DNA from 2 places in the Rhizobium sp. NXC24 genome. Region 1 is predicted to be linked to the other one. Evidence: riboswitches for the same ligand, from Rfam matches in the RefSeq annotation. Region 1 holds a riboswitch; the other holds the start of a gene.
What was found. A riboswitch is a leader RNA that binds a small molecule or an ion and turns the genes downstream of it on or off. The one in region 1 is predicted to bind thiamine pyrophosphate.
Positions count from the first base shown of each region.

Region 2: linked by a shared signal. The riboswitch ahead of NXC24_RS27195 (hydroxyethylthiazole kinase) and the one ahead of thiC (phosphomethylpyrimidine synthase ThiC) in region 1 are both predicted to bind thiamine pyrophosphate.

Region 1 covers NZ_CP024314.1:1,903,117-1,910,567, forward strand. The annotation lists gene NXC24_RS32895 (sugar ABC transporter permease) at 1-503, opposite strand, end outside; gene NXC24_RS32900 (ABC transporter substrate-binding protein) at 570-1,883, opposite strand; gene ugpC (sn-glycerol-3-phosphate ABC transporter ATP-binding protein UgpC) at 2,037-3,104, opposite strand; gene NXC24_RS32910 (SDR family oxidoreductase) at 3,205-3,981, opposite strand; gene denD (D-erythronate dehydrogenase) at 3,983-4,966, opposite strand; gene NXC24_RS32920 (FadR/GntR family transcriptional regulator) at 4,996-5,748, opposite strand; TPP riboswitch at 5,948-6,080, shown strand; gene thiC (phosphomethylpyrimidine synthase ThiC) at 6,173-7,451, shown strand, end outside.
Region 2 covers NZ_CP024314.1:672,999-680,449, reverse strand. The annotation lists gene NXC24_RS27225 (acyltransferase family protein) at 1-631, opposite strand, end outside; gene NXC24_RS27220 (cation diffusion facilitator family transporter) at 852-1,436, shown strand; gene NXC24_RS27215 (hypothetical protein) at 1,468-3,102, opposite strand; gene NXC24_RS27205 (DUF1127 domain-containing protein) at 3,751-3,897, opposite strand; gene NXC24_RS27200 (DHA2 family efflux MFS transporter permease subunit) at 4,318-5,796, shown strand; TPP riboswitch at 5,882-5,978, shown strand; partial or broken gene NXC24_RS27195 (hydroxyethylthiazole kinase) at 6,031-6,177, shown strand; gene thiD (bifunctional hydroxymethylpyrimidine kinase/phosphomethylpyrimidine kinase) at 6,201-7,001, shown strand; gene NXC24_RS27185 (hypothetical protein) at 7,264-7,451, shown strand, end outside.

The DNA.
Region 1 (7,451 bases):
GTCGGATCGCCGAGGAAATTGATCGGGCCATGGATCAGGCCGATCTTCATCAAAGACCATGAGATAATGGAAAATTGAGAATCGTAGATCCACCAGAATGCCAATCCTGACAGCACCGTTGGAACGACCCAGGGCAGCAGCACGATCGCCCGGAAAAACGACTTGAATGGCAGATGCTGATTGAGAAGCAGCGCCAGCCAAAGGCCGAGCACGAATTTCAGGACGGAAGCTACGAAGGTGTAAAGCAAGGTATTGAAGACCGTCAGCCAGAAGACGGAGTCATGGGCCAGGAATTGATAATTCTCCAGTCCGATGAAACTCCCGGCACGCCCGATACGTGTGTCCGTGAAACCGAGCCAGACGCCGAGCCCCAGCGGATAGGTGAGAAAACAAATCAGAAAGATGGCCGCCGGCAACATGAAGAGGAAGCCGAGCATATTGTTGTTTTGCATGAGCGATCTGATCGGGCTGCGCGTGATATCCCCGGATGGCACAGTCGACATGATATTATCTCCTGATGGACAGTCGCAGCATGCCGTTGCCGGCACGCTGCAGATCTTCGCGAAGGATCAAACCTTGTAGTAGCGGTTCGCCCGGCGCTCGGCCTCTTTCATCGCATCCTCCGGCGACATCTGGCCGGTTACGGCGGCGGCGAACATGTCGACGAGCACGTAATCGGCCATCACGCCTGCCGAAGCATAGCCCAGGGGACCGGCATAGCCATTCGGGCGCAGCGTTTCCGAGGCGCGGGCATAGGGTGCGTGCACCGGATCAGCAGTCCAGACAGGGTTGTTGGCAAAGGCCTTCAAGGGTTGGCAGCAATAGGCGCTCGACCCTTGGATCCAGGCATTCATCTGGTCGCCTTCCATCATGAACTTGATATAGGCCTTGGCGGCCTCCGGGTATTTGGTATGGCTGAAAAGAACCAACGAGCTTGTTTGGTGCAGTTCGACGCTCTTGCCGACGGGGCCGATCGGGAAGTTTGTGGTTCTGATATCGGCCGCGATCTCGGCGAGCTTCGGATCCTTCTTCGCCGCATAATAGACCGATACGCCGTTTGCGATCAGCGATACCTGCCCGGCAAGGAAGGCCCGGTTGTTGTTGATGTCCTGCCAGCTTTCCGTGCCGGGGATGAAGGTCGCGTAGAGATCCATCGCATAGTGGATGGCCGCCAGCGTTTCAGGGCTGTTGATCGTCACCTTGCCGCCTTCGTCCACCATCTTGCCGCCATGGCTCCAAAGCAGCCAATGGGCATAATTGTTGCCATCGCCCACGGCCTTGCCGTGCGGGAAGCCGGCCGGCGTGCCTTTCGCCTTCATTGCCTTGCAAAGCTCCAGGAACCCTGCGGTATCCTTGGGGAATTCGCTGAAGCCCGCCGCCTTTACATGGCTGTCGCGATAAACGACGGCATTGCCGATCGCCGTCAACGGCATGGCGATGAACTTGTCGCCGCGGGTTGCGTAACCGCGCACGCCGTCATACCAGCCGCCGTATTTATTGCCGAGATAGTTACCGAGTTCAGTCAGGTCGACGAGCTTATCGGGATACTGATGAGCATCGTCGAACCAGCACATCACCATGTCGGGACCGGAACCGACATTGGCGGCGACAGCGGCCTTCGGTCGGATGTCTTCCCAGCTTTCCTTGTCGACACGAACCTCGACGCCGGTCGCCTCCGTGAACTTCTTGGTATTGGCAAGCCAGGCATCCTCGTCGCCCTTGACGAAGGGGGTCCAGCGAAGAAGCCTGAGACTTGCGCCCTTTTCGGGCGTGTAGCCGGGTTCGGTTTGGGCGAAAGATGGGCGTATGCCGAGCGGCGCAAGGCCAGCGATACCGGCCGCCGCCGCGGATGCGGCAAGAAAGTCACGTCTCTTGAATGTCATGATACTCCTCCTTTGAAAACGGGAGCAAATCCCCCCGGCGCCCACCTTCCCGTGTGGTGGACGACGACCATCGCATCCGACCTTGCCGGATATTTCCGCACCGACGGGCGAGCAGGAAAACTCCTCTTTTTCCTGCTTCCCACCGAAGCGGTATCAGATCGTCAATCTCCGACCGCTTTCGGCGTCGAATAGATGGACATGCGGCGCGTCGATGGAAACGCGCAGCGTATCGCCGGGTCGGGCATTGATTCGTTCCCGGAAGATGCAGTTGACATCACTGCCGCCAAACCTGACGGTCATCTGCGTTTCATACCCGGTCGGCTCGATCACGATGATTTCCGCCGGTAGACCGTTGGCGTCGAGCGCGATGTATTCCGGACGCAGCCCATAGACGAGATCCCGGCCCTTTGCGCCAGCGGGCGGATTTGCCACCGGCAGGACAGTTCCGTCCGACGCGATGAACCGGCTGCCATTCTCCGCATCGAGGCGGCCTTTGATCATGTTCATCGCCGGCGAACCGATGAAGCCCGCGACGAAAAGATTGGCAGGCGTGTCGTAGAGATCCAGCGGCTTTCCCACCTGCTCGACGACGCCGTCATGCATGACGACGATCTTGTCGGCCATCGTCATGGCCTCGATCTGATCATGCGTGACGTAAACGGTCGTGGTGCCGAGACGTTGATGAAGCTCCTTGATCTCCGCGCGCATGGCGACCCGGAGCTTGGCATCGAGGTTGGAAAGCGGCTCATCGAAGAGGAAAACCTGCGGATCGCGCACGATCGCCCGGCCCATGGCGACACGCTGGCGCTGGCCGCCGGAAAGCTGGCGGGGATAGCGGTCGAGGAGCTTTGTGAGGCCCAGGATTTCCGCAGCCTTCTTGACACGCATATCCATGTCGGCTTTCGGCGCACGCTTGAGCATCAGCGAGAAAGCCATGTTCTGCGCCACCGACATGTGTGGATAGAGCGCGTAATTCTGAAAGACCATGGCTATGTCACGGTCGCCCGGCGCTACGCCGTTGACGGCACGATTGCCGATACGGATCTCGCCGGCGGAAATGTTTTCGAGGCCGGCAAGCATTCTCAGAAGCGTGGATTTTCCGCATCCGGACGGTCCGACCAGGATCACGAACTCCCCGTCGGCAATCTCGATATTCACGCCCTTGATAACCGGGAACGCCCCGAATGATTTCCTGACATCGACAAACTCGACACCTGCCATAAAAGTCCCTCCCAGAACTTGTCACTTCCTTGGCCCTGCCGGTCATCTCCTCCTCCGAGACATTCACCGCCAGAACGCCAGCCAATTCAATTTCGACGTCCTATCCCCTTCCGACGAGCGGCATCTTTGTCGCCATCACGGTCATGGTCAGGACGTTCGCCTCCAGCGGAAGGCTTGCCATGTAGACGACCGCGCGAGCGACGTGCTCAGCGGAAATCGTCGGTTCGGTGGCAATTTCTCCATTCGCCTGCAGCACACCGGAACTCATCCTCGCGGTCATGTCCGTTGCGGCATTGCCGATATCGATCTGGCCGCAAGCGATATCGAATGGGCGTCCGTCGAGCGCGGTCGATTTCGTAAGGCCGGTGATCGCATGCTTGGTCGCGGTATAGGGGGCGGAATTTGGCCGGGGCGTTGTCGCCGAAATCGACCCGTTGTTGATGATGCGGCCGCCGTGAGGCACCTGCGACTTCATCAGTTTGAAAGCCTGCTGCGTGCAAAGAAACGCGCCGGTGAGGTTGGCCGCGACCACGCCGTTCCACTGGTCGAAGGTGAGCTCTTCGAGCGGTATCGCAGGCGCACCGCTGCCGGCATTGTTGACGAGAAGATCGAGCCGGCCGAATTCGGATTTGATCTTGCCGAAGAGGTCAGCGACCTGTTCAGGAGCCCCGATATCGCAGACAATCGCCCGCATCGTGCCGCCAGTCTCGGCGGCGAGTTCGCTGGCTGCCTTTTCCAGCACATCATGACGGCGCCCGGTGAGGACAACGGTGTAACCTTCAGCGCTCAGCGCTTTGGCGATGCTGCGGCCGATGCCGGTACCTCCGCCGGTGACAAGGGCGATCTGGGTTTTTGGTGCGATTGCGGGCTGCGCCATCTCAGATTTTCCCTCCAAGTTCATCATCGATGTGGATCCTTATGATCTCATCGAAATTGGTTTCCGCCCTGAAGCCGAGCGCCGTTGCGCGCCGCGCATCGAAATCCGTCGCCCATCCGGAAACAATCGAGCGGATTGTGGGGTCGATCTCACGGCGGATGAGTTTGACAGCCTTTTCGCCGGCTACGCGGCGCAGAGCCTCGATCTCCTCGCCGACAAGTGCGGACAGCCCGGGCATGGTGAGATTTCGGCGCGGTCCGATCTCGCTGCTGTCGATGCGTGCGGCATGGATGAAGAAGCCGACCGCGGAGCGTGGGCTGGCAAACCAGTGTCGGACGTTCTCGTCCACCGGCAGCACGGCTTCCTGATTGACAAGAGGCTCGCGCAGAATGTTCGAGAAGAAGCCGGAGGCGGCCTTGTTGGGCTTGCCGGGGCGGATGCAGATTGTCGGAAGGCGAATGCCGATGCCGTCGAAGATGCCGCGCCTCGAATAATCGGCAAGCAGCAGTTCGCAGATCGCCTTCTGCGTACCGTAGCTCGTCAGAGGGGTCGTGAAGAAATCATCGCCGATCTTCTCCGGAAAGGGTTGGCCGAAAACAGCGATCGACGAGGCAAAGATGACGCGGGGGTTATAGGGCTCCTTCAGCCCCTCGTGCCGGATGGCCTCGAAGAGCGAGCGCGTGCCATCGAGATTGGTATGGTAGCCCTTATCGAAATCCGCCTCGGCCTCGCCCGATACGATCGCCGCCAGATGGAAGATCATATCCGGCCGCAAGCTGGAAAGCTTGGTCGCACTACTGGCATCGGCAAGATCGGCCGTCATCGCCGTGGAAACGGATGCAAGCGCGGCCGGGACCGGCGGCGGAACAACGTCGACAAGCGTCAACCTGTCGATCCCGCGGCCAAGCACATCTGCCTGCAGACCAATCTTCTCCACCAGCTTGCGACCGATCATGCCAGCCGCCCCGATAACCATCACATGCATGTCAGCCAAACCTCCTCATGCTCAGCGGCTCAAACCGTATTGCCGGTATTGCCGGTCGCCAGCAGAACCTTGGTCGTTTCGTAAATACGCGTCAGATGATGCCGGAACGCGTCGACGACGGCATCGCGGTCATGCCGTGCGAGAGCCTCGTAGATCGATAGATGATCGTCGTAGCTCGCTTCGATAGCGCCCGGCTTGGACATGGCGTTGCGGCGGTAATTCATCATGTAGGTGTATAGGTCAGTGACAAAGTCGGCGAGCAGCGGGTTTCCACCGGCGCGATAGATCGCAACGTGGAATTCGCGGTCGCAAATGAGGAAACGCATCACATCGTCTCCGCCAAGCCGCTGCGCCTCCAGAAGAGCCTGCAACTTTGCCAGCGTCGCATCGTCGATCCGTTCGGCAGCGTCGCCGACGACCTTGAGCTCGACATGGAGACGGGCCGCGTGAACCGACTCCAGATCGTAGCTGTCGATTGCATTGGGGGAGGCGATTGTCACCGTGATGTGGCTGAGGTCGACCTTGCAAACGCGGCTGCGGCTGCCATGCGAAACCGCGATGATACCTTGCGCGGCCAGGGTCTGGATGGCGCCGCGCACCGTTTCGCGGCTGACATGGAGAACGCTTGCCAGTTCGCGCTCGCCCGGCAACTCGTCGCCCGGCCGCAACATGTTGGTTGCTATCAGGACCATCAGCTTCTGAGCGATAACGTCACGCGCCGTCCGGCGGGCGAGACCACGCGCGATATTCGGCACCTCGGTTAAGATCGGACTTTCGTCCATCACACCCTCCGGTCCACTGGTTGGTCCAGCAGATCAGTTTATTAAGAATGGTTGAGCAAATCAGTCAAGCCAATTTCCTCCTGTAACCGCCAATAGGGACATCTTTCATCAGCCAGGCTCGGGACAGAGATATCGCTCGACGTCTGAGCCGCAACGAGAGCAAGCTTGACATCATTAGCGAGCGCCCTTTACCATCACCGACATTCACCAGGGGGGTCCCGGCAAGGGGCTGAGATACTGCTGAACAATACGGCTTTGCCGATTGTGGGCGCAGTGACCCGTTGAACCTGATCCAGTTCATACTGGCGTAGGGACGGTGCAAGCGCTCGAAGGCTTTGGATTCATGCGTGGAATCCGTGTCGGCGTCTTTCCATCATTCCGGCTGATTGACTGGGTCTCCAACTGCAATTTGGAGCCTCAAACCATGACCATTGCCGCAAAGAATCTTACCCCGACCGTCACGACCGGCCCGATGCCGGCATCGCGGAAGATCCATATTTCTGGAGATATCCATAGCGATATCCGCGTACCGATGCGCGAGATCAGCGTCCATCCGACCGCAGGCGAGCCGCCTGTCGTCGTCTATGATTCCTCCGGTCCCTACACGATAGAGGGCGCCGAGATCCGCATCGAGCAGGGCCTGCCCCAACTGCGCCGTGACTGGGTGCTCGCCCGCGGCGATGTCGAATCCTATGTGGGCCGCCATGTCCGCCCCGAGGACAACGGCTTTGTCAGCGGCGAACGGCTCACACCGGAATTCCCAGGGCGACGCCGGCCGCTACGTGCCACGGACGGTAAAGCCGTCACCCAGCTCGCTTATGCACGGGCCGGCATCATTACGCCGGAGATGGAGTTCATCGCCATTCGCGAAAACCTCGGCCGCAAGGCCAACGCCGAAGCACTGATTCGCGACGGCGAGAGCTTCGGCGCTCATATTCCGGATCATGTCACGCCGGAATTCGTCCGCCAGGAAGTTGCCGCCGGCCGGGCGATTATCCCGGCCAACATCAATCACCCCGAAAGCGAACCGATGATCATCGGCCGGAATTTTCTGGTGAAGATCAACGCCAATATCGGCAACTCCGCCGTCACGTCATCGATGGCGGAGGAAGTCGAGAAGATGGTCTGGGCTGCCCGATGGGGCGCCGATACCGTCATGGACCTTTCGACCGGCCGCAACATCCACAATATCCGAGAATGGATCATCCGCAATTCGCCGCTGCCGATCGGCACGGTGCCGCTGTATCAGGCGCTGGAAAAGGTCGGCGGCATCGCCGAAGACCTCACCTGGGAAATCTATCGCGATACGCTGATCGAGCAGGCCGAACAGGGCGTCGACTATTTCACCATCCATGCCGGCGTACGGCTGCATTACATCCCGCTCACCGTCAATCGCGTGACCGGCATCGTCTCGCGCGGCGGCTCGATCATGGCCAAGTGGTGTCTTCACCATCATCGCGAGAGCTTCCTCTACGAACATTTCGAGGAAATCTGCGATATCTGCCGCGCCTATGACGTCTCCTTCTCGCTCGGCGACGGCCTGCGCCCCGGCTCGATCGCCGATGCCAACGACGCGGCGCAATTTGCCGAACTCGAAACGCTCGGTGAGCTAACGAAGATCGCCTGGGCGAAGGATTGCCAGGTGATGATCGAGGGCCCCGGCCACGTGCCGATGCACAAGATCAAGGAAAACATGGACAAGC
Region 2 (7,451 bases), 1.1 Mb from region 1:
ATGCCGCCGCAGGCGTGCGGAAGACCGTCCAGGCACTCGCCGCGAACGAGGCGATCAACAGGCCAAGCAGAATGGGCACCGTATAGCGCCGCGCAAATCGGTTGACCGCCAACAGCAGCAGCGGAAACAGGATGTAGAACTGCTCTTCGACTGCCAGCGACCAGGTGTGCAGCAGCGGTTTCAACTGCGCGCCGATGTCGAAATAACCGCTCTCCTTCTCGAACTGAATGTTCGAGGTGAACAATGCGGCGGCCTTTACACTGCGGGCGAAATATTCCAGCTCGACCGGCATCAGAAGCAACCATGCCGCTATGGACGAGGCTGCAAGGACGGCAAAGAGCGCCGGAAAAATTCGCCGTATTCGCCTCTCGTAGAAACGCACGATGCTGAAATCGTCGCGAGCAACCTCACCCGAGATCAGCGAAGCCATCAGGAACCCGGAGATGACGAAGAAAACATCGACGCCGACGAAACCGCCGCTGAACCCCGGAATGCCCGCGTGATAAAGCACGACTGGCAGGATCGCCAGCGCGCGAAGCCCGTCGATATCGGCGCGATATTTTAAATGGCCTGGAATAGGCTGGCGCACGAACTCCGGAACAGGAGAATCACGCAGTACTATGAGATTCAATCTTATTCTCCGAAGGCCACGAGGGTTCTGCGTCTGGCGTGGCCAAGCTGTTATCGCGGCGAGCTGACGTTAAACTGAAAACTCACCGCAGCGACTTAGGTTCAGCCCATATTCGTCTTGTTCGGTCGCTTAGCTGAGGTTTGGTGGATTTCAGCGGGTTGTAAGGAAGACCTAATAGCTCTCGATAAGCTGGGGTCGGCGAGGAGTGTGAAGAGCTGATATGACCAACATTACACTCCGCAACGTGGTCAAACGTGTGGCGCTTCTTAACCTCGGCTATTTCTGTGTCGAGTTTGTGGTCGCGCTGTCCATCGGTTCGGTATCGCTCTTTGCCGACAGCGTCGATTTCCTCGAAGACGCGTCGGTTAATCTCCTGATCCTGATGGCACTAGGCTGGAGCGCCCGCAATCGCGCCCGCGTTGGCATGGCTCTTGCCGCGATCCTGCTCGTTCCCGGGCTGGCGACCATCTGGACCGCCTGGAAGAAATTCATGATGCCGGTTGCGCCGGAACCACTGCCCCTATCGCTGGCGGGCCTCGGCGCGCTCGCCATCAATCTTTCCTGCGCCATGATGCTGGCCCGTTTTCGCGCGCATGGCGGCAGCCTAACCCGGGCAGCGTTTTTATCGGCTCGCAACGACACGCTCGCCAATGTCGCCATCATTGCGGCAGGTCTCGTGACCGCATTTCTCTGGAATTCCGCCTGGCCGGACCTGATCGTCGGCATCGCCATCGCCACCATGAACGCCGATGCGGCGCGTGAGGTATGGACGGCGGCCAGGGGCGAACATAGTGCCGCCGCCTGAGATGCCCTGCTGTCGCCGCTTCGGTGGGATGCTAGGCTTGCACGCCTGACGTGCGGGCCATGCTCGGCTGGGATGCCAATTGCGCGGCCATGTCAGCCGTTCGATCTAGGACCGTCATTGCCTGTGAGATGAGCTCATCAAGCGCATCGGCACTCTCACAAGCCCGCACGATCAACGGCGCACTCAGGCATATCCTCAAGGCACTGGCGGGCATATCGCCGAAATCGGCGCAGCGAACGGGCTGACCGAGACGCACCGGTATAAGGCCGTTCTGCTCAACGGCAAGGTTCTTGTATACCGCGGCCATCTCCGTCGCCGTCAGGATGCCGTCCTGATGGGGATTGCGCAGATAGAATGAGAAGATCGAAGGTATTTCATCCCAGCCCGGGGCGTGCGAGTCGCCGCACAGGCTCTTCCGGTCTATCGGTCGGCTATCGAGCAGTTCGAAGGCCCTATCGTGCTTCAGCCGCTCTCCGACCGCCTCTGCAAAAGCGTTCAGCACCGAAATCACCTTTTGCTCAGGCATGCCAACGAAGCGCTCCAGTTCCAACAGCGCCGCCTTCCATCGCAGCAAGAGGCCGAAATTGGCGTGATCTGGCAACGCGTCCCGGGCCACCCAGCCTTCCGGCCAATCCGCTTTCGCGCAATAATCGGCAAAAGCCGGAGACAAAGGCCGCTGTTTCAAGCGATCCGACATCCGAGGCGGACACAGCAGCGCCCCGCTGAAAATCGGACCGGCCAGGAATTTGGAGCCGGTGACGGCCACAAGGAAATCATGGGCCAGATAGGCACGGATCGTTGCCCCGGAGACGCGAAACTGGCAGGCGTCGATCATGATATCGAGCATGGCGCCGAAGCGCGCTTTCAGGCGAAAGACCGTTTCGAGGCCTGGCGCCAGCAGGCTGGTCTTGGAAACATCCGTGACGACCAAAAGGCATCTGAGTTCAGCCGCGCGGGCAAGCTCGATCAACCCCCTCAATTCCAATTCTATCTCTTCTTCGCTCCGCAACGTGCCATCCGGATTGCGCACCGCGACCGTCGTATTTCGCGTGGCATGTCCCGGGCTTAGTTCCTCACCCTTGGCGACGGGCCTATTACTGCTGACGCGGCTCATGAAGTGGCGCCCGGCTGCCGCGGTCATCACCCCGCTCCCGGTCTCGTTGCCCATCAGCGTGATGGTCATCAAGGTTCGATCGTCCTGGCGCGCCAGCAGCTCCGCAGCGAAAAGATGGATATCGGTGCCTGACGTCGCCATGACGGCATCCACCCGCGAAGGCCCTGAGCCTTGATCGAGGCCAAGCAGATGCAGCAGTTTCGTCCGCATCCGCGCGATCTCCCGCGCGTAGATGTCGGCCGCAGGCCGCGTTTCCATCTCCCGCAAAAGATCAGCATAATAAGCGCCGACCGCCGCGAAAGCCGGTGCGGAAATGGTCGATGCCGTCGAGGAGCCGAAGGCCAGATCCTGCGGTCGGGGCGATGGCCCGTAACCATACATGTTGAGACCGGTTGCAGCGTCGCACTCCAATCTCTCGTCCCCACCGGAAATCAGGCAGGTGAGAAGCGCATCCTTGTCCTTGCCGGACGGCTTTAACGGCGCGCCTGCGGTCTCAGCCATTTTGCCGTTCGAGGCAAGGCCGGGGGCGTAGTCGTCAAAGGTCTTCAGCATGCGGAAACATTCCTCTCACAGTCCTGAGATCGAAACGCGTCAAGCGCCGCGATCTGCACGAGGCCCGCAGGATGATTTCGGGCACGGAACATTAGGACAAATAAGATGGAGCGAAGCTGACTTGCCGATGGGACGCAGATGGCGGCACCAACGATTGCTCGATATTTTCCGCACGAATGGGTCATCCGGCAAGCGCAGGCGCGGCCCCTCTACGGCGAAAAGCTCATTGAGCTCATGACAACATCGAGAATCGATCAACTCTCCCTGCTGTTGCCGAAGCTCCAAACGAAAAAGCCTGCCGCGGGAGGAGGTGCGGCAGGCTTTCGAAAAGAACCGAACAGTAGCTGGGAGGAGGAGTGCTACTGTTCCCGCAGACGACCTTGGGAGGAGGATAAGGGCGCCTACATCACGAAGGGATGCGGGAGGAGGTGCATCGCTTCGATAACCAAGATCATATCGCAGATTTGCTCAGTTCATAGGCATTTCTTTGCAGGGCAGGCATGCGTTGTGCGAAAAGCGGGATGCTCCATTAGCATCGACTTACATTGAAAATGCGGGAAACCGCCGACAGCGTGCGCAAAACAAAAGCGCCCGCTCGGGAGGAAGCAGGCGCTGACGAAAAGTCGAAGTTATGGCGTTTATGAGCCGTTAGCGAGCAACCGCACCGCGAGCGATGTTGCGGATGTCGCCGCGGCCGATACCGAGGTCATCCAGTTCGCGCGTGGACATACGGCCCAGTTCGGCGACCGTTTGACGATACTTGCGCCAGTTGTTGAAAGAGCGTGCTACGTTCATGATGATCCCCTTTCTTCGGGCATTCGAAGCCGAGCTGCCGTCCGTGGCGCTCCCCTTTGCTTCGATGAGAGGTATATAATACGGCACCCTCGGTTATTGCAGCGCCAAGGCTTCACTGCACCCATGCAAGTAGCGCATGGGTCTGAAGGCGGCCCATTCTGTCACTTCAAATTCTCTCTCCGGACCAGGCCAACCGAAACATCTTTAGGGTTGACCTTTGTCAGCCCATTAGCATTCTTGCCGGTGAGCAACCGGCAAGAATTGCAGGCGCGCGTTGCTCAGACAATCAATGGCGCAAAAATAATTCGCTGCACGTGTCGTAATCTCACGCGGCCGTTCGTCATAATCGGGAAAGCGCCAAGCGGTTCACCGTTCCAGGCAATTCGATTGCCCTTCTGAATTCAAACTCAAGGCAGCACCATGACGACCGAAAGCCAGACTTTTGCCGATGTGGAACAGGATATTCCCACCGTGGAAGACCATAGTGCCCGCAACAAACTCGTTATAGCCCTGCTGCTGGTGTCGGCTTTTGTCGTCATTCTCAACGAAACCATCATGGGTGTTGCGCTCCCCCATCTGATGGCGGATCTCGATATCACCGCGAGTGCCGCTCAGTGGTTGACCACGGCCTTCATGCTGACCATGGCCGTCGTCATCCCGATCACCGGATACCTGCTGCAACGGCTCAACACCCGGCCAGTATTCATTCTCGCCATGTCGCTCTTCAGCGCCGGTACGCTGATCTCGGCGCTGGCGCCGGGTTTCGCGGCGCTTGTTCTCGGGCGGATCGTGCAAGCCTCGGGCACGGCGATCATGATGCCACTGCTGATGACGACAGTGATGACCTTGGTGCCGCCGGACTCCCGCGGCAGGACCATGGGTAATATCTCGGTCGTCATTTCCGTGGCGCCGGCCATCGGGCCCACCATTTCCGGCCTCATCCTTTCGGCGCTCGAATGGCGCTGGCTGTTCCTCCTGGTCTTGCCGATCGCGTTGGGCGCATTGACGCTTGGCGCCTTGCGGATGAAGAACGTGACGGTTCCAACCACCGCGCCGATCGATATCTTTTCGATCATCCTCTCAGCCATCGGTTTCGGCGGTTTCGTCTACGGCCTCAGCGGGCTCGGCGACGCAGCACTTCGCGCGCCCGTGGTGTCGCCATGGATTCCGCTCCTGACCGGCGCTGTCGTCATCGCGGTTTTCGTATTGCGTCAGTTGCATTTGCAGAAACAGGATAGAGCGCTGCTCGATCTGCGCACCTTGACCACAAAGACCTTCACGATCGCCGCCGCCATGATGGCCATTCTGATGATGTCGATGTTCGGCGTCTTCATCCTGCTGCCCATCTATCTGCAAAACGTGCTGGGATTGTCGACGCTGCAAACCGGACTGCTGTTGCTGCCTGGCGGGCTGATCATGGGCCTTTGCGCACCGACCGTCGGGCGCCTGTTCGATAAATACGGTCCAGCACCGTTGATCATTCCGGGGGCCATCATGCTCAGCATGGTGATGGGCGGACTGGTCTTCATTCAGCAGGATACGCCGTTTTGGATGCTGTTGATCGCCCATATCGTGCTCAGCATCGGTCTTGCGCTGATGTTCACGCCGCTATTCACCGTCAGCCTGGGATCGCTACCGCCGAACCTCTATTCGCATGGCAGCGCCATGCTCGGTGCGACCCAGCAAGTCGCCGGTGCCGCCGGCACCGCGCTGTTCGTCGCGATCATGACGCTCCGGTCCACCAGCCTCTCCGCTAGCGGCGCCAGTATCCTTACGGCAACGACTGGCGGCATTAAGGCGGCATTTCTCTGTGGGACGATCATCTCGCTGGGAGCGATCGCGGCGGCCTTGTTCATCAGAAAGCCAGAACACGGGCCGGAGGTGGGCCACCACCACTAGAGACATTTAACGCTGCGGAAGCTCGGTCATCTCGATACTGCGATTTGCTGGTGACAGGGCGGTCTTTCTCTGCGAAAAAGACGGTGATGAGAGACAGGGGCGCCCGTCGCGTGATGGGCTGAGAAGCACCCTTTGAACCTGAACCAGATAATGCTGGCGGAGGGAGTCGCTCGGGGTCTCGGCGTGCTCTTGTCGTTGTCCCCTTCGCGTCTCGCCCCGCCCGAAAGGGGCGATATGCAAGATAAAACCACTCCCGGCGCGCTGCTGACGGCCATGCGGACAAACCCTCCACTGGTGCTATGCATCACCAACTTGGTCGCGACGGCGTTTGCCGAAACGGAGGTCGGCGAATTCGCCGCAATCTCCGGTGCGTTGTCTATCGGCTGGATCAGAAAGGCACGCCCATGATCCGAAACGTCCTCTCCATCGCCGGCTCCGACCCCTCCGGCGGCGCCGGCATTCAAGCCGACCTGAAGACATTTTCGGCACGCGGCATCTACGGCATGGCGGCGCTGACCGCGTTGACGGCCCAGAACACGCAAGGCGTTTCCGGCGTTCACCCCGTTCCTCCGCAGTTCGTCGCCGATCAGATCAAGGCGATCTTTGCCGATATACGCGTCGATGCCGTCAAGATCGGCATGATTGCCAATGCGGCAATCGCCGAAGCCGTTGCCGATGCGCTCGCTCCCCATCGAGGCGTGCCGATCGTGCTGGACCCCGTCATGATCGCCAAGGGCGGTGCAGCGCTGCTTGCCGCGGATGCTGTCGACGTCCTGACCAACCAGCTTCTTCCCCTGGCCACGCTGCTGACGCCCAATCTGCCGGAAGCGGCGGCGCTTCTGCACGAACCCGTTGCCGAAAATCGCGAGACGATGGCGCGGCAGGCAGAAAGCTTAGCAAAGCTCGGCCCGCTGGCCGTTCTGGTCAAGGGCGGGCATCTTGCCGGCAATGAAAGCCCTGATGTTCTCGCAAGCCCGGAGGGGCTGACCTGGTTCGAAGCCGGTCGCATGCCAACCAAGAATACGCATGGAACCGGCTGCACGCTGTCCAGCGCCTTGGCGGCGGAGATTGCAAAGGGTTCGACACTGACGGAAGCTGTTGCCACCGCCAAGCATTATCTTGCGGGCGCGGTTGCGGCGGCCCAAACGCTCACCGTCGGCACCGGTCATGGGCCGGTCCAGCACTTCTACGAGCTTTGGCCATAAAGCTGAACGGCGACATATGTCGACTAACAGGCGAACATACGTCCTTTGCCACGCAGTTGACGCAAGTTTTAAGTGCGACATAATTAAAAATCACCACCATTAAAAGAGTGAACACATGATCAAGTTCTTATTGATGATGAGTGTCCTCGCTTTTGGAATTGCTGGTTTTGTCGTCGTTGACGAGAACCGAGCAATGGCCGCTGGTCCCTGCAATTCATCAGCTCAAAACTGCCCCTGAGAGATAGACCTCGGACGCTTGGCGATGAACGATTTGATCTACGCGGGCGCCATTGCAGCCGGAGCGGTGACGCTGCTGATCGAGGCATCTCGGAATTTCAACTCGCAAACCGGCGACCATCCATTCTCGCTGCACCCGATTCTCAAAGAAGTCGAGGTGAGGAACCTCTGCACGACCGGCGAGATTATCGCTGGTTTCACCTTCTATGCTGG